DNA from 3 places in the Streptomyces sp. NPDC001410 genome. Region 3 is predicted to be linked to each of the others. Evidence: riboswitches for the same ligand, from Rfam matches in the RefSeq annotation. Region 3 holds a riboswitch; each other region holds the start of a gene.
What was found. A riboswitch is a leader RNA that binds a small molecule or an ion and turns the genes downstream of it on or off. The one in region 3 is predicted to bind thiamine pyrophosphate.
Positions count from the first base shown of each region.

Region 1: linked by a shared signal. The riboswitch ahead of thiC (phosphomethylpyrimidine synthase ThiC) and the one ahead of thiO (glycine oxidase ThiO) in region 3 are both predicted to bind thiamine pyrophosphate.
Region 2: linked by a shared signal. The riboswitch ahead of ACFY3C_RS23115 (thiamine ABC transporter substrate binding subunit) and the one ahead of thiO (glycine oxidase ThiO) in region 3 are both predicted to bind thiamine pyrophosphate.

Region 1 covers NZ_JBIAWE010000012.1:236,367-240,060, forward strand. Annotated here, with positions in the region: gene thiC (phosphomethylpyrimidine synthase ThiC) at 1-1,568, opposite strand, end outside; TPP riboswitch at 1,561-1,734, opposite strand; gene ACFY3C_RS26970 (YibE/F family protein) at 1,815-3,266, shown strand; gene ACFY3C_RS26975 (SsgA family sporulation/cell division regulator) at 3,362-3,694, opposite strand, start outside.
Region 2 covers NZ_JBIAWE010000010.1:147,638-151,331, forward strand. Annotated here, with positions in the region: gene ACFY3C_RS23110 (ABC transporter permease) at 1-70, opposite strand, end outside; gene ACFY3C_RS23115 (thiamine ABC transporter substrate binding subunit) at 112-1,188, opposite strand; TPP riboswitch at 1,271-1,378, opposite strand; gene rlmN (23S rRNA (adenine(2503)-C(2))-methyltransferase RlmN) at 1,425-2,531, opposite strand; gene ACFY3C_RS23125 (DNA cytosine methyltransferase) at 2,727-3,694, shown strand, end outside.
Region 3 covers NZ_JBIAWE010000006.1:46,665-50,358, reverse strand. Annotated here, with positions in the region: gene ACFY3C_RS14135 (Rv2175c family DNA-binding protein) at 1-132, opposite strand, end outside; gene ACFY3C_RS14130 (NAD(P)/FAD-dependent oxidoreductase) at 331-1,563, opposite strand; gene ACFY3C_RS14125 (hypothetical protein) at 1,596-2,000, opposite strand; TPP riboswitch at 2,054-2,165, shown strand; gene thiO (glycine oxidase ThiO) at 2,163-3,323, shown strand; gene thiS (sulfur carrier protein ThiS) at 3,320-3,532, shown strand; gene ACFY3C_RS14110 (thiazole synthase) at 3,536-3,694, shown strand, end outside.

The DNA of each region.
Region 1 (3,694 bases), on a different contig from region 3:
GTGTCCGGGTCCAGGGCGAGGTTGAACTGGTCCTCCCACCGGAACTCGAAACGGGCGTCGGACAGCGCGTCGTCCCACTCCTGCGCACCGGGGTGTCCCTTGGCGAGGTCGGCCGCGTGGGCGGCGATCTTGTAGGTGATGACGCCGGTCTTGACGTCGTCACGGTTGGGCAGGCCGAGGTGCTCCTTGGGCGTGACGTAGCAGAGCATCGCCGTGCCCCACCAGGCGATCATCGCGGCACCGATGCCGGAGGTGATGTGGTCGTACGCCGGGGCGACGTCCGTGGTCAGCGGGCCGAGCGTATAGAACGGAGCCTCATCGCAGATCTCCTGCTGAAGGTCGATGTTCTCCTTGATCTTGTGCATCGGGACGTGGCCCGGGCCCTCGATCATGGTCTGTACGTTGAAACGCTTGGCGATCCGGTTGAGTTCCCCGAGCGTCCGCAGCTCCGCGAACTGTGCCTCGTCGTTGGCGTCCGCGATCGAGCCCGGCCGGAGGCCGTCGCCGAGCGAGTACGTGACGTCGTAGGCGGCGAGGATCTCGCAGAGCTCCTCGAAGTTCTCGTACAGGAACGACTCCTTGTGGTGCGCGAGGCACCACGCGGCCATGATCGAGCCGCCGCGCGAGACGATGCCGGTCTTGCGGTTGGCGGTGAGCGGCACATACGGCAGGCGCACGCCCGCGTGGACGGTCATGTAGTCCACGCCCTGCTCGGCCTGCTCGATGACCGTGTCCTTGTAGATCTCCCAGGTCAGTTCCTCGGCCCTGCCGTCGACCTTCTCCAGCGCCTGGTAGAGCGGCACCGTGCCGATGGGGACGGGGGAGTTGCGCAGCACCCACTCGCGGGTGGTGTGGATGTTGCGGCCGGTGGACAGGTCCATGACCGTGTCGGCGCCCCAACGGGTCGCCCAGGTCATCTTCTCGACCTCCTCCTCGATGGAGGAAGTGACCGCGGAGTTGCCGATGTTGGCGTTGACCTTCACCAGGAACCGCTTGCCGATGATCATCGGCTCGATCTCCGGGTGGTTGACGTTGGCCGGCAGCACCGCGCGGCCCGCGGCGATCTCCTCGCGGACCACCTCGGGATCAACGTTCTCGCGGAGGGCCACGAACTCCATCTCGGGCGTGATCTCGCCGCGGCGGGCGTACGCGAGCTGTGTGACCGCCGTGCCGTCACGGCCTCGGCGCGGCTGACGCGGACGTCCGGGGAAGACCGCGTCCAGGTTGCGCAGCCCGCCGCGCGGTGAGGTGTGCTTGATCCCGTCGTCCTCGGGGCGGACGGGACGGCCGGCGTACTCCTCGGTGTCGCCGCGGGCGATGATCCAGTTCTCCCGCAGCGGCGACAGACCCCTGCGGACGTCGGTGTCGACGAGTGGATCGGTGTACGGGCCTGATGTGTCGTACAGCGTGACCGACTGCCCGTTGGTGAGGTGCACCTGGCGGACCGGCACGCGCAGGTCGGGGCGGGTGCCCTCGACGTACGCCTTGTGCCAGCCGATGGACTTCCCGGCCTCCTGGGACTTCTCGTCCTGAACGGAGGCAGGCGTGCGTGCGTCCTTGTTGGTCATGAGACCTACTCCCTACGCCGGCATTACCCGGTAACAGGTTCGGCGGTCGACGCAGCGGTTTCCGTCTGCCGATGTTTCCCGTGAAACCACGTTCCACGTGAAACATCGCGAATACGGAGGTCAGCGCCCTCTCAGCCCGGTGCTCCGAGCTCCCGCGTGTGCAAAGGTGCCTCCACGCTAGCGTCAATTCGGGCGCGGTGAACAGAGGGCCCCTGGCGTTCTTGCGATGATCTGGCGGTGACCACCATGGAGCAGTACCCGTACCCTCCCTCCGAACCGCCGCGCGGAGGCGGCTCCGGACAGGGCGGCGAACACGGCCATGACGGCCACGGGCACGGCCATGGCCATGGCCACGGGGACGGGGACAGGCACGGCCCGGGCACCGGACACGGCCACTCGCACGGGCACAGCCACAGCCATGGACCCGCCGCGCCCGTCTCCAAGCATCTGCGCAAGGTCATCGCGGCGATCCTGATCCCGTTCGCGGCCGCGGTCGTGGTCGGTCTCGTGGTGCTCTGGCCCGGGGGAGCCCCGCCGCACGAACGCACGGGCGTCGGCTTCGACCGCCAGACACAGCAGGCCACGGTCACCAAGGTGGTCGAGGTGAGCTGCAAGTCGGTGAACGCCTCGGGGGGCACCGCGACCGGCGACACCTCCACCGCCGAGGGCAACTCGGCGCAGCAACAGGCGAAAGGTACCTGCAGGAAGGCGACGATCCGCGTCGACACCGGCGACGACCAGGGCCGTACGTTCACCGAGATCGTGCAGCCGGACCAGACGCGGCAGTTGCAGGAGGGCGAGAAGGTCGTGGTCGCCTACGAGCCCTCGGCGCCGAAGAACCTGCAGTACTCCGTCACCGATGTGAACCGTAAGTTCCCGATGGCACTGCTCGCGGGGATCTTCGCGCTCGCCGTCGTGGTGGTGGGCCGGATGCGCGGTGTCATGGCGCTGGTCGCGCTGGCCGTGAGCTTCCTGGTGCTGACGCTCTTCATCCTGCCCGCGATCCTGCAGGGCTCGAATCCGCTGCTGGTGGCCGTCGTCGGGGCCAGCGCGATCATGCTCATCGCGCTCTACATGTGCCATGGACTGTCGGCCCGTACGTCGGTGGCGGTGCTCGGCACGCTGGCCTCCCTGCTGCTGATCGGCATCCTCGGCTCGGAGTTCATCGACTGGGCCGCGCTCACCGGCAACACGGACGACAACACCGGTCTGATCCACGGCCTGTACCCGTCGATCGACATGAGCGGTCTGCTGCTGGCCGGCGTCATCATCGGTTCGCTCGGTGTCCTGGACGATGTGACGGTGACCCAGACGTCGGCGGTCTGGGAACTGCACGAGGCCAATCCGGCGATGGGCTGGCGCGGGCTGTACCGGGCGGGCATCCGGATCGGCCGCGACCACATCGCCTCGGTGGTCAACACTCTCGTCCTCGCCTACGCCGGTGCCGCGCTGCCGCTGCTGCTGCTGTTCTCGATCGCCCAGAGCAGCGTGGGCACGGTCGCCAACAGCGAGCTGGTGGCCGAGGAGATCGTGCGCACGCTGGTGGGTTCGATCGGCCTGGTCGCCTCCGTCCCGGTCACCACCGCGCTCGCCGCCCTGGTGGTGTCGGCCGACCGGCCGGCACCGGACACGGCGGCCCCCGCCGGGGCACTGCCCGCTCCGGCGCGCGGCGGCAGGGGCCGGCGCCGGAAGCGGTGAGGGAGCCCGGCGGAGGCCGGAACCCAGCGAAGAAGCGTTCCTGCACAGCTGCACGCGGCATGGCGGAGCGCTGGGCGCCCCGTTGCCGCAACACCTCAGCCGGCGCTCTGTTCCTCGGCCAGGATGCGGTCCAGGGCCTCGTCGAGATGGGCGTCGAAGTCGGCCAGCGCGCCCTCCTGCCCGAGCGGTACGAGCTTGTCCGTGCGGTCGAGGAAGGCCACGAGCGGTGGAGCCGAGGAACGGAACAGGGCCTGGTCGCCGCCGACCTGAAGCCGGATCAGCACCTCGCCCAGCACCTCGGAGTCGACGGGTGCGATGTGCACGTCCCCCTCGCCGCACGGCCGTCCGACTCCGTCGATCAGCAGCTCGCGGCCGAAGGCCCAGGTCACCGGGGCATCACCGGGCAGATGGAAGGTCAGCCGCACGGC
Region 2 (3,694 bases), on a different contig from region 3:
GCCCGCGCGCGACGATCGCGGCGACGGGCCAGGCGAAGAAGACGGCGAAGAACGCGACGGGCAGGGCCATGAGCCCCAGCCGCGCCGCGTTCCCGCGCGTTCGCCCCTCGGCTACTTCAGTACGAGCGACGTCCACGACTTGACCCACTGGTCGCGGTTGGCGGCGATCTTGCCGGGGGCCATGGTCTCCGGGTCCTTGGCGGCCGGCCCGTACTTCGTGAAGTCGTCGGGCACCGCGGCACCCTGCACCACCGGGTACACGAACATGTTCAGCGGCATGTCCTGCTGGAACTCCTTGGAGAGCAGGAAGTCGATGAACGCCTTGGCACCCTTGGTGTTCTTCGCGTTGCTCAGCAGCCCGGCGAACTCGATCTGCCGGAAGCAGGTGCCGGTCGCGACGCCGGTCGGGGCGGTGCTGGGCCGCTTCTTGGCGTAGATCACCTCGGCGGGCGGGGAGGAGGCGTACGACACCACGAGCGGCCGGTCGCCGCCCGCCTTCCTGCCCTCGGACGAGCCGGAGAACTCCTGGCGGTAGGCCTGCTCCCAACCGTCGACGACCTTGACGCCGTTGGCCTTGAGCTTCTTCCAGTAGTCCTGCCAGCCGTTGTCGCCGTACTGCGCGGCGCTGCCGAGCAGGAAGCCGAGGCCGGGCGAGGAGGTGGCCGCGTTCTCGGTGACGAGGAGGTTCTTGTACGCGGGCTTGGCGAGGTCGGCGAAGGTCTGCGGCGGGGTCAGCTTGTGCTCGCTGAAGTAGGCCTTGTCGTAGTTGACGCAGATGTCGCCGTAGTCGACGGGCGTGACCCGGTGCTTGTCCTTGTCGAGCTGGTAGTCGGCGCCGACGGTGCCGAGGCCCTTCGCCTCGTAGGACTGGAACAGCCCGTTGTCGAGAGCCCGGGACAGCAGGGTGTTGTCGACGCCGAAGAAGACGTCGCCCTGCGGGTTGTCCTTGGTCAGGATCGCCTTGTTGACGGCCTGACCGGCGTCGCCATTGGGCAGTACCCGGACCTTGTAGCCGGACTGCTTCTCGAAGTCCTTGAGCACGCTCTTGGAGACGAACCACGAGTCGTGGCTGACCAGGGTCACGGTCTTGGAGTCGTCCCTGGCGCCCTTGGTGTCCGTCGATCCGCACGCGGACAAGGTGAGCAGGCCGAGGCCGACCGCCGCGGCCACGAGGGTCTTGGTGTGCACGTGAGTGTCCTCCTGGGGGTTGGCCAGGAAGAACGCGGCCCTGCCCGGTCCTTCTGAGAAGAACCCGGGCAGGGCGCAACAGCATGAGTGGTGACCGAACTTCCTACCCAGAATGACCTGGGCGAGGTTCAGAGGGTCTGCGGCCCGCTTGCCGCACTCTCAGCGCTGTGGCGCTCCCCTGTCGGAATATGAAGATGTGATGAGACGTGGATGAGACGTAATCGAACGCAGCCAGATTACCGCTCGGTGGCGGCGAGCTGACCACACGCCCCGTCGATCTCCTGCCCGCGCGTATCCCGGATGGTGACCGGCACACCGTGGGCGGCGATCGCCTCCACGAACGCCTTCTCGTCCTCGGGCCGCGAGGCGGTCCACTTGGACCCCGGCGTCGGGTTCAGCGGAATCAGGTTGACGTGCACGGGCTTGCCCCTGAGCAGCCGCCCGAGCCGGTCACCACGCCAGGCCTGGTCGTTGATGTCGCGGATGAGCGCGTACTCGATCGACAGCCGGCGCCCGGACCTCTCGACGTACTCGAACCCGGCGTCCAGCACCTCGCGCACCTTCCACCGCGTGTTCACGGGGACGAGGGTGTCGCGCAGCTCGTCGTCGGGGGCGTGCAGGGAGATCGCGAGCCGGCACTTGAAGCCCTCGTCGGCGAACCGGTGGATGGCGGGCACGAGCCCGACCGTCGAGACGGTGATCCCTCGCTGCGAGAGCCCGAGCCCGTCCGGCGCGGGATCGGTCAGCGCGCGGATGGCCCCCACGACCCGGTTGTAGTTGGCGAGCGGCTCGCCCATGCCCATGAAGACGATGTTGGAAAGCCGCGCAGGCCCACCGGGCACGTCACCGTCCCGCAGAGCCCGCATGCCATCGACGATCTGATGGACGATCTCGGCGGTGGACAGATTCCGGTCGAGCCCCGCCTGCCCGGTGGCACAGAAGGGGCAGTTCATCCCGCACCCGGCCTGCGAGCTGATGCACATGGTCACCCGGTCCGGGTACCGCATCAGCACCGACTCCACGAGCGTGCCGTCGAACAGCCGCCACAGCGTCTTGCGGGTCGTCCCCTGGTCGGTCGACAGATGCCGGACGACGGTCATCAGGTCCGGGAACAGCGCCTCGCGCAGCTTGTCCCGCGAACCGGCCGGGATGTCGGTCCACTGCTCGGGGTCGTGCGCGTACCGCGCGAAGTAGTGCTGCGAGAGCTGCTTGGCACGAAACGGCTTCTCACCGACCTCGGCCACCGCCTCCTTGCGCTGGGCGGGCGTGAGGTCGGCAAGGTGCCGCGGCGGCTTCTTGGCTCCGCGCGGGGCTACGAAAGTGAGTTCTCCGGGCTTAGGCATGGCGCTACCAGTGTCGCAGATCAACTCCGGCAGCCCAGGCCAGAGCGGGGTGGGGGTGGTCACCCGCAGGTGTTCTCTGTCAACTTTGGTCGGCCGCGTACGGCCCAGAGACGGCCCAGACCCCACCTGGCTGATGCATCCCGGGCATCTCTACAGCCTCGGGACGGGCAACAAGTGTTGCGCTACTGTGGCGCGGTGAATCGCGAGTTGCCTGTGATCAGTCTCTTCTCCGGTGCAGGTGGCCTGGACTGCGCCGTTGAGCGCTGCGCCGAGCCGCCACTAACCCATGACGGCAGCGGGTCACCACTGCGTGTTGCCGTGGCAACGGACTACGACGAGACAGCTCTGCAAACACTTGCCCTGAACTTCCCTCACACCAAGACGTTGTGCGGGGACATTCAGACCACACCAACTCAAGAGATTTTGGAAGCGGGCGGGCTACAGCGTGGCGATGCCACCCTGCTTATTGGCGGACCTCCGTGCACGCCGTTCAGCAAGTCTGGTTTCTGGATCGAAGAGAAGCGAAACAGCGCCGACCCAAACGCCTCGCTACTTGATGAATATGTCCGTGTCGTTCGCGAGAGTAAGCCTGAAGCGTTCATTCTAGAGAACGTTCAAGGCCTTACCTACAAGACACACAAAGCCCAGTTCGATCGCCTCATCGAGGGGCTGAGAGACGCGGGTTACAACCCTTCCTACAAGATTCTCCTTGCCGCCGAGTACGGCGTCCCTCAACTCCGCCGTAGGGTTTTCGTCGTAGGACGCAGGGATGGGAAGAAATTCCACTTCCCTGAGTCTACGCACTCAGGCGAGTCAGAACGTGATCGCGTCATTGACCATTCGAAGATCCCATTCGTGGGACTAAGGCAGGCCTTTCAGGGACTCCCTAAAGAGCCCATCGATTTGAGCGATATCGTGGAAGGCACGTATGCCGACCTAGCTGCCGAAGTGCCCCCGGGCCAGAATTACCTGTGGCACACCGAGCGCTACGACGGACGCAATGTCTTTAAGTGGCGGAGTCGGTACTGGACCTTTCTTCTGCGCGCCGAACCCGACCGCCCTTCCACAACACTTCAAGCACAGCCGGGCCCTTGGGTTGGCCCCTTCCATTGGGAGAATACCCGGAACGAAAAGGGCGAATCCCGTGCTCGCCGTTTCACTGT
Region 3 (3,694 bases):
TACGGCGATGAGCTGGCCCTCCTTGACCAGCTGCCGCACACGTGTCACCTCGACGTCGAGCATCTCGGCGATGTCGGGGAGGGTGAGCCAGGCGGGGACGAGAGCATCGATCTTTGCGTCAATCTCGGTCACAGGGACAAGCGTAGGCGCTCCGCTGGTTCGGCCGCGATGGGAAGTGCCGGGATGTGTCGTCGGTCGTCCGCGGGTCCGTTGTGGCTGGTCGCTCCCCCAAGTTCTCGGCTTCGCTCGAACAGGGGGGACCCCCATCGCGGCGGAGCCGCATGCCGGCTCAGCCCCGCGCCCCTTGGGAGCGCTGCCCCAAGACGTTGATCAGTCGGCCGTGGCGTCCTTCAGCGGTCTGGCCGGGTCGGTCAGCGCCTCGGCGTCCATGCGCCGGCTCGCCTCGATCAGGCGCCGGCCCTGGGCCAGATCACGCGGCCGGCCCACGGCCAGCAGGGCCACCAGCCGGTCCTCGCGCAGCCAGCAGACGGTCCAGGCCGGGCCCGCGGGGTCGCCGCGCCACACCATGCGGTCGGCCGCGGGGTGGTGGCCGGCGTACTGGACGAAGCGGCCGAACTGCTCGGACCAGAAGTACGGCACCGGGTCGTAGACCACGGGGGTCTCGCCCAGGATGTTCGCGGCGACCGTACGCGGGCCCTGTAGGGCGTTGTCCCAGTGGTGGACCAGCAGCCGGGTGCCGTACCGCGCCGAGGGGAAGGAGGCGCAGTCGCCGACCGCGTACACGTCCTCGACGGAGGTGCGCAGATGGGCGTCGGCCACGACCTCGCCGTGCGCGCCCACCTCGACGCCCGAGCCGGCCAGCCAGGCGGTGGCGGGGCGCGCGCCGATGCCGACCACGACGGCGTCCGCAGGCAGCCGCATGCCGTCCGCGAGCAGCACCGCGCCGGGCTCGACGCGCTCCACGCGCGCGTGGGTGCGCAGCTCGGCGCCGCTGTCGGCGTACCAGGCGGCCATCGGGGCGGCCACCTCGGGCGGCAGCGCGCCCGCGAGCGGCCGGTCGGCGGCCTCGACGACGGTCACCGCGCAGCCCGCCTCACGGGCCGCCGTGGCGAACTCGGCGCCGATCCAGCCGGCGCCGACGACCACGATGGAGTGCTGCCGGGCGAGCACCGGCCGCAGCCGCTCGGCGTCGTCCAGGGTGCGCAGCAGATGCACGCCCGGCACGCCCTCGGTGCCCGGCAGCGTGATCGGTTCGGCGCCGGTGGCGAGGACCAGCACGTCGTACGGGACGGGCCCGGCCTCGGTGTCCAGCTCGTGGTCGCCGGGGCGCACGCCCAGCACCTCGCAGCCGAGCCGCAGTTCGACGCCGAGCGACTCGAAGTCGACGTCGAAGGCGGATCCCTCGGCCTTGCCCAGCAGCACGGCCTTGGACAGCGGCGGCCGGTCGTACGGCTGATGGGGCTCGGCGCCGATCAGCGTGACGGTGCCCGTGAAGCCCTGCTCGCGCAGGGCGACCGCGGTCTGCACCCCGGCCATGCCCGCGCCCGCGACGACCACGCGCCGCCCCTGTGACGTGCCCTGTCGTGCTGTCTGCTCGCTCACCCGATCACCATAGACAACTGACAATTCGTCAGTCAGCGGGCGTGCTCGGTGACCTGTTCCACAACGCTGGTCCCGGCGCCCGGCCGGGACTCCCACTCCCAGGTCTCCTCCAGCCGCACCCGCCCGTCCGGCAGCTCCACGACGGTGGACGCGCAGTGCCCCGAGGAGGTGGTCCCGTCGTGTCCCAGCTGCACGTACCGGAAGTCCAGCCGGTCGCCCTGCCGGGTGCCGACCAAATGGCCGCGCACGACGTCGCCGCCCGCGTACTCGGCCCAGATCTCGCCGTCCTTCTCGTGGTACGCGAACCGGGTGCGGGTACCCACCTGACCTGGGGCCTGGTCCGCCACGGGGGCCAGGATCAGTCCGTCGAGAGATCTATAGGGCGGGGCGCAGCCCCTCGTTCGAGGGTGGTGGCGGGAGACGGGCGGGCAGGCCATGGACCGGGGCTCCCTTACGGGTGACGAGCGCTGCGGGCTAGGGTGGCCACCGTACAAGCACTCGCGGGAGCCCGGACGCACCGGGCTGAGAGGGAGGCTGGCGGCCTCCGACCGTACGAACCTGATCCGGGTCATGCCGGCGAAGGGAGGGGCTGGACGCCCATGTCGTCACGTACGTCCGACGTCCTCGTCATCGGGGGCGGAATCATCGGCCTGGTCACGGCCTGGCGGGCCGCGCAGCGCGGGCTCGCCACGGCCGTGGTGGACCCCGAGCCCGGCGGCGGGGCCGCGCGGGTCGCGGCGGGGATGCTGGCCGCGGTCTCCGAGCTGTACTACGGCGAGGAGACACTGCTCGCCCTGAACCTGGAGTCCGCCCGCCGCTACCCGGACTTCGCGGCCGAGCTGACCGAGCTGACGGGCCACGACCTCGGCTACCGCCGCTGCGGCACGCTCGCCGTCGCGCTCGACGCCGACGACCGCGCCCACCTGCGCGAACTGCACGCGCTCCAGCAGCGTTCGGGCCTGGAGTCGGAGTGGCTGTCCGGGCGGGAGTGCCGGCGGCTGGAGCCGATGCTCGCGCCCGGGGTGCGCGGCGGACTGCGGGTCGACGGCGACCACCAGATCGACCCGAGGCGGCTGGCCGCGGCCCTGGTGACCGCGTGCGAGCGGGCCGGGGTGGTCTTCCACCGGTCCTGGGCCGAGCGGCTCGACGTCGCACGGGGCCGGGCCACCGGAGTGACCACGGCGGACGGCACGGCGCTGAGCGCGGAGCAGGTCGTCCTCGCGGGCGGCAGCCTGAGCGGGCGTCTCGCGGGCGTCCCGGACGACGTACTGCCCCCCGTGCGGCCGGTGAAGGGCCAGGTGCTGCGGCTGACCGTGCCGCGCCGGTACGCACCCTTCCTGAGCCGCACCGTGCGGGCGATGGTGCGCGGCAGCCATGTGTACCTGGTGCCCCGGGAGAACGGCGAGCTGGTCGTCGGCGCCACCAGCGAGGAGCTGGGCTGGGACACGACCGTCACCGCCGGGGGCGTGTACGAGCTGCTGCGCGACGCCCATGAGTTGGTGCCGGGGATCACCGAGCTGCCCCTCACCGAGACCCTGGCGGGGCTGCGCCCCGGCTCCCCGGACAACGCGCCGCTGCTCGGCCCGTCCGGGCTCGACGGGCTGCTGCTGGCCACCGGGCACTACCGCAACGGGGTGCTGCTCACGCCGGTCACCGGGGACGTGATGGCGGAGCTGCTGGCCGGCGGTGAACTGCCCGAGGAGGCCCGTCCGTTCACGCCGGAGCGCTTCGGCGCCGCACTCATGGAGCAGCCCGCATGAACATCTCCGTCACCATCTCCGTGAACGGGGAGCGCCACCAGGTCGCCCCGGGCACCGCGCTGGACGCCCTCGTGAAGACCCTCACCAGGGCGCCGTCCGGGGTGGCCGCCGCCGTCAACGAGACCGTCGTCCCGCGCGCGCAGTGGGCGACCACGGCCCTCGCCGAGGGCGACCGTGTCGAAGTCCTCACCGCCGTCCAAGGAGGCTGACCCATGGCCGACGATCCCTTCGTCCTCGGCGGTGTGCCCCTCGGCTCCCGGCTGATCATGGGTACGGGCGGCGCACCGAGCCTGGACGGGCTGGAGCGGGCGCTGGTCGCCTCCGGCACGGAGCTGACCACGGTGGCCATGCGGCGGGTCGATCCCACGGTG